Regions from separate parts of the Rahnella sp. GSA61A genome, predicted to be linked through region 2. Evidence: predicted binding sites of a transcription regulator. Region 2 holds the regulator's gene; the other holds the start of a gene.
What was found. Region 2 encodes LexA, which represses DNA repair genes until DNA is damaged. Its sites were predicted from a motif close to TNCTGTATGTACATACAGNA; they were not measured.
Positions count from the first base shown of each region.

Region 1 (7,277 bases), on a different contig from region 2:
GCCAGCGGGTCGCGGCTTTCTCCAGAATTTGCGGTCGAAGATGGTGATAACGCGCCAGCACCAGAATATGTTCATCAACGGTGACATAGCCGCTAAGTTTATCCAGCAATTTTTCCATCTGGTCCTCAGGCAGTATCACGACATTTTTCTTGTTGCCTTTGGTCAGACTGTTCAGCGGCTTCTTCAACTGATAAGGGTTTTGCTGCACAAACTTATTGGCAATTTCACCGATGCGGTCATTGAACCGGTAAGTCGTATCCAGTGCGCATTGCGCTCCTTCGCCAAAATTGTCAGCAAACGCCGTGGTCAGGGACAACTCCGCACCGCTGAAACGGTAAATCGCCTGCCAGTCGTCCCCCACAGCAAACAAACTGGTATGTTTGTTAAGTTTACGCAAGGCAGAAAGCAGCAGTGCACGCTGGGGGGAAATGTCCTGGAATTCATCCACCAGAATATGCTTCCACGGGCTGACAAAACGCCCTTTTTCCAGAATATTGACTGCCTGATGGATAAGCCCGGAAAAGTCCACTGCGCCCTCTTCTTTCAGTGCCGTTTTCCAGGCTTTCATCAGCGGTGCCATCAGACGAATACGCTTTGTAAACAGATCTTTGACGTCTTCCGGCGCGCTTTCGATCATCTCCGCCTGACTGCCACCGTGCATACGCATCAGGCTGAGCCAGCGTTCAAGGCGGCTTCCGAGGCGCTCCGCCAGCGATTTATTTTTCCAGTAATCACCCTCAGGAACGGTCCATTCCAGTTCGTCTGTCATCCATTGCCGCCAGCCGCTGGCCTGCACTTTTTTCTCTGCACACTGCTGCTGCCATGTCTTAATCAGTAAGCTGCGCCGGGCTTTCGAATCGGTTTCAAGTTTGCTGATTTTGGGGGCTTTTTTGCTGCCTTCCTGGATAATCTGCAAAGCGAGCGCATGAAATGTCTTGGCCTTGATGCCTTCAGTATGCAAACGCTCTTTGATACGCCCGTTCATTTCATCCGCTGCCTGACGACCAAAGGCCAGCAACAGAATTTGTTCAGGATGCGCTTCCTGACGGCGCAACAGCCAGCCCGCGCGCGCCACCAGCACCGACGTTTTACCACTGCCCGCGCCAGCCAGCACCAGCACCGCGTCTTCACCGTTCACGACAGCGCGGCATTGGCTGTCATTGAGCGGCGACACTTCAACGGTATCAAAAAAGTCACGGTTATCAGCAATCACCCTGTCAGTCCAAGCCAGATTGCGCCGGTCGACACTGCGTTTACCCTGCTCAAGCCAGCGCAGACAGGTCTGATAATCTTCCCGACAATTATCAAATTCAGTAAGACGTTCAACAGGCACCGGGATCGCAGAAAATGCCTCAGTAATGTCTTTCTGCACATCCGCCAGATCAATGCGTTTGAACCATTTGTCTTGCTGTTCAATCTGGGTAATTTTTTCAACCTGCCCGCGCAATACTCCGGCGCTGACCTCGCTCATCTCGAGACTCCAGGTCTGCCAGATATTGAGCAGGTATTGATAAAAACGCTGTGTTTCCTGCCATTCGGTGCCGTGCAGCCGGACCACTTTTTGCTCCGGCAATTCAAATTCAAGCTCCCCCCAGACGATGCCACGTTTGCAGCGAATCTGAATAAGCTGATTAAAAGGGATCAGATAGTGATGTTTATCGCCGCTGACTTCCACGCCGGCATTAAGCAGACGCACCCGGTTATAAGGGTGCTGCGCCAGATGTTTCCCGAATGAGGTCGATTTCAGTTCCATATCATCACACCGTGTTTTTCTTTAATTCCTGACATTTTACATGCAAGAGCATTTAAGAGTTTACCTTTGATAAGCGCAGGCGATCCACGCTCCAAAACAGAGTAGAATAAGAGGTATGTTTGCGTTATGTGAACACGAAATTTATCAACTTTTTAACCTCTTCGGGAAGAGCTGCCATGCGTACCGTACTCAATATTCTTAACTTTGTTTTAGGTGGTTTTTTCACCACGCTTGCCTGGCTGCTTGCTACGCTGGTCAGTATCGTGCTGATCTTTACTCTGCCCCTCACCCGTTCTTGCTGGGAAATCACCCGTCTTTCACTGCTGCCATTTGGCAATGAAGCCGTACATGTCGATGACCTGTATCCGGAAAAACGCAGCGCGTTGCTATCCGGCGGAGGTACTCTGTTGAATATCTTCTGGTTTATTTTTTTCGGCTGGTGGTTATGCTTGTCGCATATCGTTGCCGGTATCGCGCAATGTATCAGCATAATCGGTATTCCGGTGGGCATTGCGAACTTTAAAATTGCTGCCATTGCACTCTGGCCGGTAGGACGCAGGGTCGTTTCCGTCGAGCTGGCAAAGCAAGTTCGTGAAGCTAATGCAAGCCGTCAGAGAGAAAACGGACGCATTCGCTGATTGCGATGTTTCAACATTTTTGAATTTTAAGGTGGGTTTTTCGTGCTTTCTATTGCACCCGGTTTACGGCGCTATGCCTATAACAGCAATATTCTTTATCACATCAGGATTTTCATTGCGCTGACAGGGGCTGCGGCATTGCCATGGTGGTTGGGTCAGTTCACGCTGACAATCCCCCTTACACTCGGTGTGGTTGCTGCGGCTCTTGCCGATCTTGATGATCGTCTCGCTGGCCGTCTGCGCAATTTGCTGATTACTCTGGTCTGTTTTTTTATTGCTTCAGCATCCATAGAATTACTCTTCCCCTATCCGTGGCTTTTTGCGCCCGGGCTGATGATTTCAACCTGCGGATTCATCCTGCTGGGGGCCCTGGGGCAGCGTTATGCCACGATTGCCTTCGGCGCGTTGCTGATCGCCATATATACGATGCTTGGCACCAGCATGTATCACATCTGGTATCAGCAACCGCTGATCCTGCTTGCGGGTGCTATCTGGTATAACCTGCTGACGCTGGCTGGCCATATTATTTTCCCCATCCGTCCGTTACAGGATCAGATCTCACGCTGTTTCACGCAACTGGCGGCTTATCTTGAAGCCAAAGCAACGTTGTTTGATCCCGATCAGGAAGATAACAACCAGCAACTGGTCGAGCTGGCCATGGCCAACGGTCAACTGGTCTCCACACTGAACCAAACAAAAAATACGCTACAGACCCGGCTGAAAGGAGATCGTGGCCAGAAAGGGACCCGCCGGACATTACATTATTATTTTGTGGTGCAGGATATTCATGAGCGCGCCAGCTCGTCCCACGTGCAGTACCTCAAACTCAGTGAACAATTTCATCACAGTGATATTCTGTTCCGCTTTCAGCGCCTGATGAGCATGCAGGCGCGGGCCTGTTTACAGCTGTCACAATGCATTCTTTATCGCCAGCAATATACCCACAACAGCCAGTTCGAACGGGCGTTTTCCCGGCTGGAAGAAGCCCTCAAACGTCTGGAATCTCATCACGAACACCGTGAGACATTACAGGCGTTACGCCATCTTTTACGCAATCTGCATGCGATTGACGCGCAACTGGCAAATATCGAGTCGGAGCAGTCTCTGCCGGAAAACCAGACCGGCAAAAGCCCGTTTGCGGAAGACCGTCTGACTGGCCTTGATGATATCTGGCTGCGCATTTCCCGCCATTTTACGCCGCAATCGGTGTTGTTCCGTCATGCAATTCGTATGTCTGTCGTGCTCTTTGTAGGCTACGTTTTCATTCAGGTCAGCGGCTTAAATCACGGCTACTGGATCTTGCTCACCAGTCTTTTTGTCTGTCAACCAAACTACAGTGCGACCCGCCGGAGGTTAGCTCTGAGGATAATCGGAACACTCGCCGGTATTGCTCTCGGGATCCCTATCTTGTATTTCGTTCCGTCCGTTGACGGGCAAATGATTCTGATCGTCATCAGCGGGTTATTGTTCTTTGCGTTCCGCACAGTGCAATACGCGCAGGCCACAATGTTCATCACCCTTCTGGTGTTGTTATGCTTCAATTTGTTAGGCGAAGGATTTGAAGTCGCTATCCCGAGAGTAATCGATACGCTGATTGGTTGTGGTATCGCCTGGGCGGCAGTGACCTTTATATGGCCCGACTGGAAATTCAGGCAACTTGATAAGGTGGTCAGAAAAACGTTCGATGCTAATTGCCGTTATCTTGATGCTATTCTGGTGCAGTACCATCAGGGGAAAGACAACAGTCTCGAGTACCGTCTGGCCCGCCGTGATGCGCATAATTGCGATGCCGAACTGGCGTCCGTGGTGTCGAACATGAGCTCTGAGAGAAATAACGAACCGGCGACACTCGAAGCGGCGTTTCGCCTGTTATGCCTCAATCATACTATGCTGAGCTACATTTCAGCGCTGGGTGCCCATCGCGAAAAACTCAATGATGCCGAAACCCTGAGGTTGCTGGATGATGCAGCATGCTGCGTTGACGGCGCTTTGCATCATCTGCCTTCTGAAGCAGAACGCATCCAACACGCGCTCGGTGAACTCACTGCACGTATTCAGATGCGTACAACGGATATCGACAGTAAAGAGCAGCTCGTGCTTCAGCAAATTGGATTACTGGTGGCTCATTTGCCTGAGCTCACCAGTCTTAATACTAAGATCCTGCCGGCACAAAATCGGCTCTAGTTGCAGATAACTTACGCAAACTTAGTGCACAACCGTTGATAGCTGCTCTTGGTGATGGTTAAACCAGTGAGTTAATGACTCTCTGGATTCCATCGGCAAAGCGGCTTCATGGAAGCCCAAAATTGCCCCTTCGAGTGCCATCAGTAAATTAATCCCTAAATTCTTTTTTTTAATGGCACACAGTTTGAGGTAGGTATGGCAGGCCCCCTGTAACCGCAAGTCCCCCGAGTTCTCAATGCCGACTTGCCAGAGCATCCTTTCTAGCGCCAGCGAGAGATTGGGTAAATCTTTCAATCGGACCGCTTCGTTGTTTTTTTTCAGCTCTATATCCCGCAACATCCCTTGCAACGATAATCTGCCCAGCTCGCACAGTGCCTGGTGATCACTCCATTGCCGGGCACTCACTTTGAAATAACGCAACTGCACATCCATGCCTCGCTTGCGATAGGTCAGCCTCTCCATCTTTTTGCGGCGAAAATGAGTTTCGGTTTCTCCGGTCGCTCGCAGATAGAGTTCACCATCAGAAACCAGGGCGAACATGACGCGGTCAGCGGACAAGCTCATCCCCCCAAATTGGGTGCGGGAACGAATATTGCCCAACGGGGCAAAAATCTCCAGACACTCAAGCACTCGTTTTTTTGATTTGTTTATCATTGCGTTATCCTTTTCACGTTAATCCCTTGCTTCCATTTTGAGTTACCAAAACAGCTAAAAGCAAAATACGCAATCTTATGAACTCCAACAAACATAAAATGCCGTTACAGCCTGTTGCCTTCAAAATTTGCGAGATATCTTGGAAAAATTGGGTTGATCTTTGCTCACCGCCAGAGTACTGTACATACATACAGTAACTCACTGGAGTACATCATTATGCGAACTCAACACCATACAAATCATCATTTTAGTCAGCTTGCTTTGCCCGTCACTCCGTCACAGGTAAATACGTCTGCATCCTTGAATAATGGTCTGATCACTGAGTTCGTCTATAGTGCGAGCCAACCTGCTTTTGCGCAGTTATTACTGCCCTTACTGCAACACCTGGGTATGCAGTCTCGCTGGTTGTTGTGGCTCACACCTCAACAAAAACTGAGCCGTCATTGGTTATCTCAGTCAGGTCTGCCGGTGGATAAGATGGTGCAAGTTAATCAAATTACGGCGATGTCGACGGTAGATGCGATGGAGAAAGCCTTGCAGACGGGTAACTACAGTGTCGTGTTGGGATGGCTTCCGGATTTGAGTGATACTGAGAGGGAAAGATTGCAAATTGCAGCACGCCAGGGTGGTGCTTACGGCTTCATAATGAGACCGACAAATGAACAGAATTCAGCTTGTGGACATCATTCCACAGTAAAAATTCACTCTTCCGTATACCATTAGTTCAAAATAGGAATCTTCCTATGAAAATAATGCGGAACTTAGTGATTTGTGCTGAATAATGCCTGCAAGCCAGTAAAAACGGGCTTCCGGAATGCAGATTAGTGCCAGATTTTGTCAGCAAATTGCCAAAGCCGTTAAGAAATGTGTCCGTTTTTCCCTTTTTTTCCACGGTGTTAACACATCAAGCTTGTAAGTTTCGCGCCACGTTGTAGACTTTACAACGCCAAGGTTGCTCGATAATGCCAACGTAAAGTGGCAAGTTCTGAAATGAAGCAATAATCTTGGCGTAAGGATTTTAACCAAGGGCTTAAAAAGCTTAAAGCTCAATTGCCTATTTGGATGATAACGAGGCGCAAAATGAAAAAGACAGCTATCGCATTAGCAGTGGCACTGGCAGGTTTCGCTACCGTAGCGCAAGCCGCCCCTAAAGATAACACCTGGTATACCGGTGGTAAATTGGGCTGGTCCCAATACCATGACACTGGTTTCGCAAACGCTTACAACGGTATCGGCAACGGCCCTACCCACGAAAGCCAACTGGGTGCAGGTGCGTTCTTGGGTTACCAAGCGAACCAATACCTGGGCTTTGAAATGGGATATGACTGGCTTGGCCGTATGCCTTACAAAGGCAGCGTAAATAACGGCGCGTTCAAAGCACAAGGCGTTCAGCTGGCTGCTAAACTGAGCTACCCGCTGACTGACGATCTGGACCTGTACACCCGTCTGGGTGGTATGGTTTGGCGTGCAGATGCTAAAGGTAACTTCAACAACGGTGCTAATGGTCGCGTAAGTGATCATGACACTGGTGTTTCTCCACTGGCAGCAGTTGGTGTTGAATACGCAGTAACCAAAAACTGGGCTACCCGTCTGGATTACCAGTGGGTTAACAACATTGGTGACGCGGCTACCGTTGGTGCACGTCCTGATAACGCAATGCTGTCTGTAGGTGTTTCTTACCGTTTCGGTCAAGATGAAGCAGCTGCTCCAGTTGTTGCTCCAGCACCAGCTCCAGCTCCAGTTGTAGAGACTAAGAAATTCACTCTGAAATCTGACGTTCTCTTCAACTTCAACAAAGCGACTCTGAAACCAGAAGGCCAACAGGCTCTGGATCAGCTGTACAGCCAGTTGAGCTCTATCGATCCTAAAGACGGTTCTGTTATCGTTCTGGGTTACACCGACCGTATCGGTTCAGAACAATACAACCAGAAACTGTCTGAGCAACGTGCTCAGAGCGTAGTAGATTACCTGGTATCTAAAGGTATCCCTGCTAACAAGATCTCTGCACAAGGCCAGGGTAAATCTAACCCAGTTACCGGTTCTACCTG
Region 1 covers NZ_JAHXYO010000009.1:110,751-118,027, forward strand. The annotation lists gene helD (DNA helicase IV) at 1-1,753, opposite strand, end outside; gene LC431_RS13500 (YccF domain-containing protein) at 1,930-2,391, shown strand; gene yccS (YccS family putative transporter) at 2,434-4,575, shown strand; gene LC431_RS13510 (TfoX/Sxy family DNA transformation protein) at 4,597-5,229, opposite strand; gene sulA (SOS-induced cell division inhibitor SulA) at 5,446-5,952, shown strand; gene ompA (porin OmpA) at 6,310-7,277, shown strand, end outside.
Region 1: sulA (SOS-induced cell division inhibitor SulA) is a predicted target of LexA. The motif match lies at 5,406-5,425, and genes of this name have one in related genera.

Region 2 (7,277 bases):
GGTTAATGATCGGTATCGCGTACATCCATCTTCGGTTCAGCCGGTGGCTCCGTTGCTTGCGGCAGCTCAGAAGGCATTCCCGCACTCTCGATAGTTAGCTTGATATCCGGTGTCATCAGGTCGCTGAGCATGAGGTAAATCTCACGCGTTTGTTCCTGAATGGCATCGCCGGTGTCACTGATATAGCCTTCTGCGCGCAGTGTGCCGACCAGCGTCGAGAACACAGCTTTATCGAAGAATTCAGGGGCATTGATACCGTGCAGCACGGATAAACGCTGCGCCATAATCCGGCTCTCTTTTTCCAGTGCCCCGCGGTTGATGCTTGGGTTATTGGTGAGCAGGGAGAAGGTAATCGCGTAACGTTGCAGCGTTTCACGTACGCCAGCCGCCAGCAACTGGAGGGTGCGGATACGGGCCGGATTAAGTGTCAGCTCATCATCTTCAAGGTGAATGATTTGCTGACGCGCCAGTTCCAGCGTCAGAACATCCAGCACTTGTGGCAGCTCAGGCGTATCGAAATGCATAAACAGTTCGGCTTTGAGCATTGGATAAATCAGTTCGACCTGATGCAGTAATTCCGCGCGGCTGACCTGGCGGTGGTGCATCACAATGCTTGAAATCAGTGATGGCAACACCAGCATATGATGGATGTTGTTGCGGTAATACGTCATCAGCACGGCCTGTTCGCGAGGCAGAACGATGATGTCGCCAATGTTGTCTTTCTCAACCTGGAACTTATTCATGTTCAGCGCGTGATCAAGCAACTGGTCAGCGGTCAGATCAGGCACCGTCGAATCCGCGTTGTAAGGCACGTTACGCAGCAATTGCAGATAACAGTCGATTTGCTCGGTCAGCTGTTCGCGTGTCAGTGAACGCTGACGGGAGGCCAGCAGCGCGGTACAACACAAGTTCATGGCATTGGCTGCCGCTGAATTGTTGATGCGCACCATGATCTGTTCTGCCAAATCCTGCACTGTCGGCGTCAGCCAGCTTGGACGTTGTGCTTCGATCGGGTCGATGGCTTCACGCCAGGTTGGCACGTTCTGGTTCAGGTAAGTGGTCAGATGCAGCGGCTCACCGAAGTTCACGTAACCCTGGCCGAGATTACGCAGCTTGCGCAGCCCGTTCAGCATCTGTGTCAGGCTTTCTTTCTCTTTGGTCGCACCGCGTAATTCTTTCGCGTACGTACCCACTTCCATGACGTGCTCATAACCGATGTAAATCGGTACCAGCGTAATCGGACGTGAACCGCCGCGCAGCATGGCCTGAATGGTCATGGCCAGCGTGCCCGTTTTCGGCTCCAGCAGACGCCCGGTTCGCGAACGCCCCCCTTCCACAAAGTATTCCACCGAATAACCGCGGCTGAACAGTTCGCCCAGATATTCACGGAAAACCGTCGAATAGAGCTTGTTGCCTTTAAAGGTTCGACGAATAAAGAACGCACCCAGACGGCGGAAAATCGGGCCAGCCGGCCAGAAATTCAGGTTGATACCGGCGGCAATATGCGGCGGTACCAGACCCTGATGATAGAGCACGTAAGACAGCAGCAGATAGTCCATGTGGCTGCGGTGGCAAGGCACATACACAATTTCCTGACCGTCCAGCGCTAACTGGCGTACACGCTCGGCATTATTAACGTTGATGCCTTTGTACAAACGGTTCCACGTCCAGCTCAGCACACGGTCAGAGAGGCGCACGGCTTCATAAGAGAAGTCAGCGGCAATCTCTTCCATCAGGGCGATGGCGTTTTGTTGGGCTTTTTCGTGGGAAATTTTCTTGCTGCGGGCTTCGTCTTCAATCGCTTTCTCAATGGCTTTTGAGGCCAGCAATTTATTGAATAAATCCTGACGTGCCGGAAGGCGCGGACCAACCGCAGCCAGACGCTGACGGGAGAAATGCATCCGCGCCACACGTGCCAGTTTTTGAGCAATCGTCTTATCTGTGCCGTGTTCCGTCGCCATATAACGCAGGGAAACGGTATTGGAGAAACGGACGAAACTGTCCCGCCCCAGCCACAGCACAGCGAAAAATTTCTGGATACCGTTCAGCACGCGCAGATGCGGCGTGTCGTCCTGACCTTCACGGCCCGGTGCACGACCAAACATTACCGACACCGGCAACATCTGAATGTCTAAATCCGGATTATTGCGGTGCAAATCAAGGTAGTCGTGGAACAGCTTTACGGACTCCTGCTTCGGCGTGTAATAAGAGAATACGCGCGGGCCTTCGGCTATAAAGACATGGCTTGGTAGCAGGGTTCCGTCAATTTCCAGCGGAATAAGAGGATCAGGTAGATTCTGCGCCAGACATTGCGCACGCAACGTCAGCAAATCGGCTTTGGAATTATAAGGTAATACGTACAAAATCGGCCGCGTCGGGTCTAAATGCAACTCGGTAACCGGATCTGAAGGTATGACCTTGCTCTTTACCAGCAATGAGAGTGGTAAATTCAATAATGTGTAATAAAGTCTACGCCAACCTGACATAAAAACGTGAAGCCTCTTGTTAGCAATTTCGCCGCAAGGATACCAGAAAGATCCGTGGAGATCTGTGGTCATATAAAAGCTAAAATGCTGCAAACACTCTAAGGATCAGTACCCGAAATGGCGAACCAAGTCACCGGATTTACCCGAATTTATAAAGCGGCCGGCTATTCCTGGAAAGGATTCAAAGCGGCATGGCAAAACGAAGCGGCATTTCGCCAGGAGGCCAGCGTCGCTATCCCGTTAATTTTACTATCTTTCTGGCTTGATGTCAGCACCATTGAACGTATCCTGCTGGTGGGATCCGTCGTGCTGGTCTGTGTCACGGAGTTGCTCAACAGCGCGGTGGAATGTGCAATAGACCGCATCGGGCCTGAGTTTCATGTGCTTTCTGGTCGCGCAAAAGATATCGGCTCTGCTGCCGTACTTCTGACCATCATATTGGCGATTTTTGTCTGGGTCAGCATCTTTTGGTCGCGATGGTTCTGATTTGGAATCTGCATTCCAGGAATCAACGTTATGCCCTGTTTTTATTCAATCTTAGGTTTTCATTGACCGTTTAGCTGTATATACTCACAGCAAGACTGTATAAACAACCAGGGGGCGGAATGAAAGCTTTAACGACCAGACAACAAGAGGTCTACGACCTTATTCGCGATCATATCTCCACCACCGGTATGCCACCAACCCGCGCAGAGATTGCATCACGTCTGGGGTTCCGTTCTCCCAATGCGGCGGAAGAGCATCTTAAAGCGCTGGCGCGTAAAGGTGTTATTGAGATTGTTTCCGGTGCATCACGCGGCATTCGTCTGCTGATGGAAGAAGAAGAAGGTTTACCGCTGATTGGCCGCGTTGCCGCCGGTGAACCGCTGCTGGCGCAGCAACATATCGAAGGGCACTATCAGATCGATCCGGCAATGTTTAAGCCGAGCGCCGATTTCCTGCTGCGTGTCAGCGGTATGTCGATGCGTGATATTGGTATCCTTGACGGCGATCTGCTGGCCGTGCATAAAACGCAAGACGTGCGTAATGGTCAGGTTGTGGTGGCCCGTATTGATGATGAGGTCACCGTGAAACGCCTGAAAAAACAAGGCAGTGTGGTGCAGTTATTGCCTGAGAACAGCGAGTTTCAGCCGATCGTGGTGGATTTGCGCGAGCAGAATTTCAGCATTGAAGGCTTAGCCGTAGGTGTTATCCGCAACGGCGACTGGATCTGACCTTCGTACTTCGAGCTATCTCTGCGTTGGCTGCCTTCGCGAACCCCGGTCACATACTTGTGTATGCTCCCGGCGTTCGCTTAGTTGCCGCCTTGATATAACGCGAATTACTCGGTCAGATATGACTAAGTCAGAAATTGCTGTGTCAGATAGACAAGACTAAAACTAATTGAATATGGATGGCGGCCGCCTCTGGCATCCATGTGAATTCAAAGAGAAATGCGTTTCTCTCATCATCGCCCCTTTCGGGGCGATGTCATTTACAGGCATAACCTGAACCTCCGGCATGAGATTCTCTATGCAACATCATTCCCTGCGACACACACTCAAAAACACCTTTTTAAGCCCTGCCGATAAAGCGCTCTGGATGCTGGCATTGCCGATGATTTTTTCCAATATCACGGTGCCGCTCCTCGGCCTGGTGGATACCGCAGTGATCGGTCATCTCGACAGCCCGGATTATCTCGGCGGCGTGGCTGTGGGTTCGATGATCACCACTTTCCTTTTTATGCTCTTACTGTTTCTGCGGATGAGTACCACCGGCATGACCGCTCAGGCGCTGGGCGCGAAAGATAATCAGCTTCTGGCGCGTGCTTTTGTACAACCCTTCCTTCTGGCTGTACTGGCGGGCGTCATTATTGTGGTATTCCGTCATCCGCTGATGGAGCTGGCGTTTCACATTGTCGGCGGCAGCCAGCCCGTGCTTGAACAGGCGAGGCTGTTTATCGAAATCCGCTGGTTCAGCGCCCCGGCTTCATTGGCGAATCTGGTGATCCTCGGGTGGTTGCTCGGCATTCAGTACGTTCGCGGGCCGGTGATTTTGCTGATTGCCGGGAATTTGCTGAATATCATTCTGGATCTGTGGCTGGTGATCGGGCTGGGCTGGAACGTGCGTGGCGCAGCCATCGCGACGGCAAGCTCCGAGTATTTCACGCTACTCATCGGGCTGTATTTCGTCTGGCGGGTGATGAAACGACGCGGTATCACCGGCGCAGAAATCACCTCCGCGTGGCGTGGTAATTTGCGCCGTCTTCTCGGGCTTAACCGCGACATCATGCTGCGCTCATTACTGTTGCAGCTTTGCTTTGCATCGCTGACCGTTCTGGGCGCGCGGCTGGGCAGCCACATTGTGGCGGTCAACGCCGTGTTGATGAACCTGCTGACATTTACCGCGTTTGCACTTGACGGTTTTGCTTATGCTATCGAAGCGCATTCCGGTGAGGCATTCGGTGCCCGCAACCGCGAAAAACTGCTGAATGTCTGGCATGCCGCGTGTCGTCAGGCCGGGCTGGTTGCGCTGTTTTTTGCTCTGATTTACGCGCTGGCGGGTGGGGCGATCATTGATGCGCTGACATCATTACCGGAATTGCGTGAGCTGGCGGACCGATATCTTGGCTGGCAAATTATACTGCCGCTGGTGGCTGTCTGGTGCTATTTGCTTGATGGCATGTTTATCGGCGCAACGCGTGGGCGGGATATGCGAAACAGCATGCTGGTGGCGGCGCTGGGGTACGGGCTGACATTGTTCACTTTACCGCTGCTGGGCAATCATGCGTTGTGGCTGGCGCTGACGGTATTCCTCGGGTTACGCGGGATTTCACTGGGCTGGATATGGCGTCGTTACTGGCGGCATGACACATGGTTTTCGTCTCCGTCGCACTGATTTTTCAGCTATTTTCAAAGAAATAAGCGCAGCTTTGTCGTTATTTCATGCTTTAGATTAATCCTAATAGTGGTTTTTATCCCTGTTTAAGGAGGATTAATCGAGATTCTCTACTAACCTTTAAAGTGTTAAGGACGAGCTGCAAGACGAAATGCAGTTCATAAAACCCAAGGTAACAGGAGATATTTTATGAATAAGGACCAAGCCGACGGTAACTGGAAGCAGTTCAAAGGGAAAGTGAAAGAACAATGGGGCAAACTGACTGATGACGACCTGACAGTGGTTGAAGGTAAACGTGATCAGTTAGTCGGTAAAATTCAGGAGCGTTACGGCTATCAAAAAGATCAGGCCGAGAAAGAGCTCAATGAATGGGAAACCAAAAACAAATATCACTGGTAAGACGCGACTCCCCCTCGCGTGCCAGTGACGTATCCTGAGATTTAGCTGCTCCTACCCGGAACGCTTCAGGATACGGGTACACGGATGTACCCAACCTCTTCTCTGTACAAAACATCCTCCTCTTACGAGTCACCTTCAAAACCTTAAAACCCGATCATTCAGCGTTTTTTCACCACAATACTGTGGTCGTGATCGCAATGGTCATGGCTGTCGCAGGTTTCTACTACTTTGCATTCTGCACATAAGCCATGCGCTTCAACGACGGAATGGCGAAGCTCAAATCCGGATTCTAATGACAGTTTTGCCAGACGCTCTTCAATGCCGTCGGTGGTTTTTTCGGTAACTAACCCGCAGCGGTCGCAGATAAACAGCGCAGAAGTATGGCTCGGCTCTTCAAAATGATGGCAGAGAACATAGCTGTTTGCGGATTCAACACGGTGAATAAATCCCTGTTCCAGCAGAAAATCCAGCGCCCGGTAAACGGTCGGTGGTTTCGCCTGAGGTTCGCTTACGCGCAATAGATCCAGCAAGTCATAGGCGCTGATCGCACCGGGTTGTTGCGTCATCAGGCGCAGTACTTCCAGCCGCTGCGGCGTCAGGCGAACATTGCGCTGCTGGCAAAGTTCTTCAGCTTGTGAAAGTAATTTTTCCGGATTATTCAGGGTCATAGCAACGGTCTCTGAGCGCAGATTGGAATGAATAGGCCACATCATGCGACCACCGATGATTTTATCATGCTTGCACCAAAACGACGAATTATGCGCCATTCAGATGTGATGCAACGTCGGCATCCGCCTGCTCAGCGGCACAAGATGCCGAATCTTTGTTCTGTGGTATAATCAGCGATTACCTTCCCTCTGGCGCGAAGCGGGGGGAGCGTCACGAACCCCTTCAGCGAATGTCAGGCCGATGTCAGAAACTCAACACGTAATGCCCCAGACCACTCCCTTTTCCGCCCAGCGTTTTTCCGTTGCGCCGATGCTCGACTGGACCGATCGCCACTGCCGCCATTTTCACCGGCTGATGACCGGCCAGACGTTGCTGTATACCGAAATGGTCACGACCGGCGCCATTATTCACGGCAAAGGGGATTATCTCGGGTTTGGCGATGCAGAACATCCGGTGTCTTTGCAGCTTGGTGGCAGCAATCCGGCTGATCTGGCGCATTGCGCAAAACGGGCGGAAGAACGTGGTTATGACGAAATTAACCTCAACGTCGGTTGCCCGTCAGATCGCGTGCAGAACGGCATGTTTGGTGCCTGTCTGATGGGGCAGGCGTCGCTGGTGGCTGACTGCATCAAAGCCATGCGCGACGTAGTCTCAATTCCGGTCACGGTTAAAACGCGAATCGGTATTGACGATCAGGACAGCTACGAATTTCTGTGTGATTTCATCCGTCAGGTTTCAGAAAACGGCGGTTGCGATACCTTCATTATTCATGCGCGTAAAGCCTGGCTTTCGGGCCTCAGTCCGAAAGAAAATCGTGAAATTCCGCCGCTGGATTACCCGCGCGTA
Region 2 covers NZ_JAHXYO010000027.1:37,835-45,111, reverse strand. The annotation lists gene plsB (glycerol-3-phosphate 1-O-acyltransferase PlsB) at 3-2,486, opposite strand; gene LC431_RS23565 (diacylglycerol kinase) at 2,604-2,972, shown strand; gene lexA (transcriptional repressor LexA) at 3,092-3,700, shown strand; gene dinF (MATE family efflux transporter DinF) at 3,999-5,363, shown strand; gene LC431_RS23550 (CsbD family protein) at 5,553-5,762, shown strand; gene zur (zinc uptake transcriptional repressor Zur) at 5,921-6,430, opposite strand; gene dusA (tRNA dihydrouridine(20/20a) synthase DusA) at 6,693-7,277, shown strand, end outside.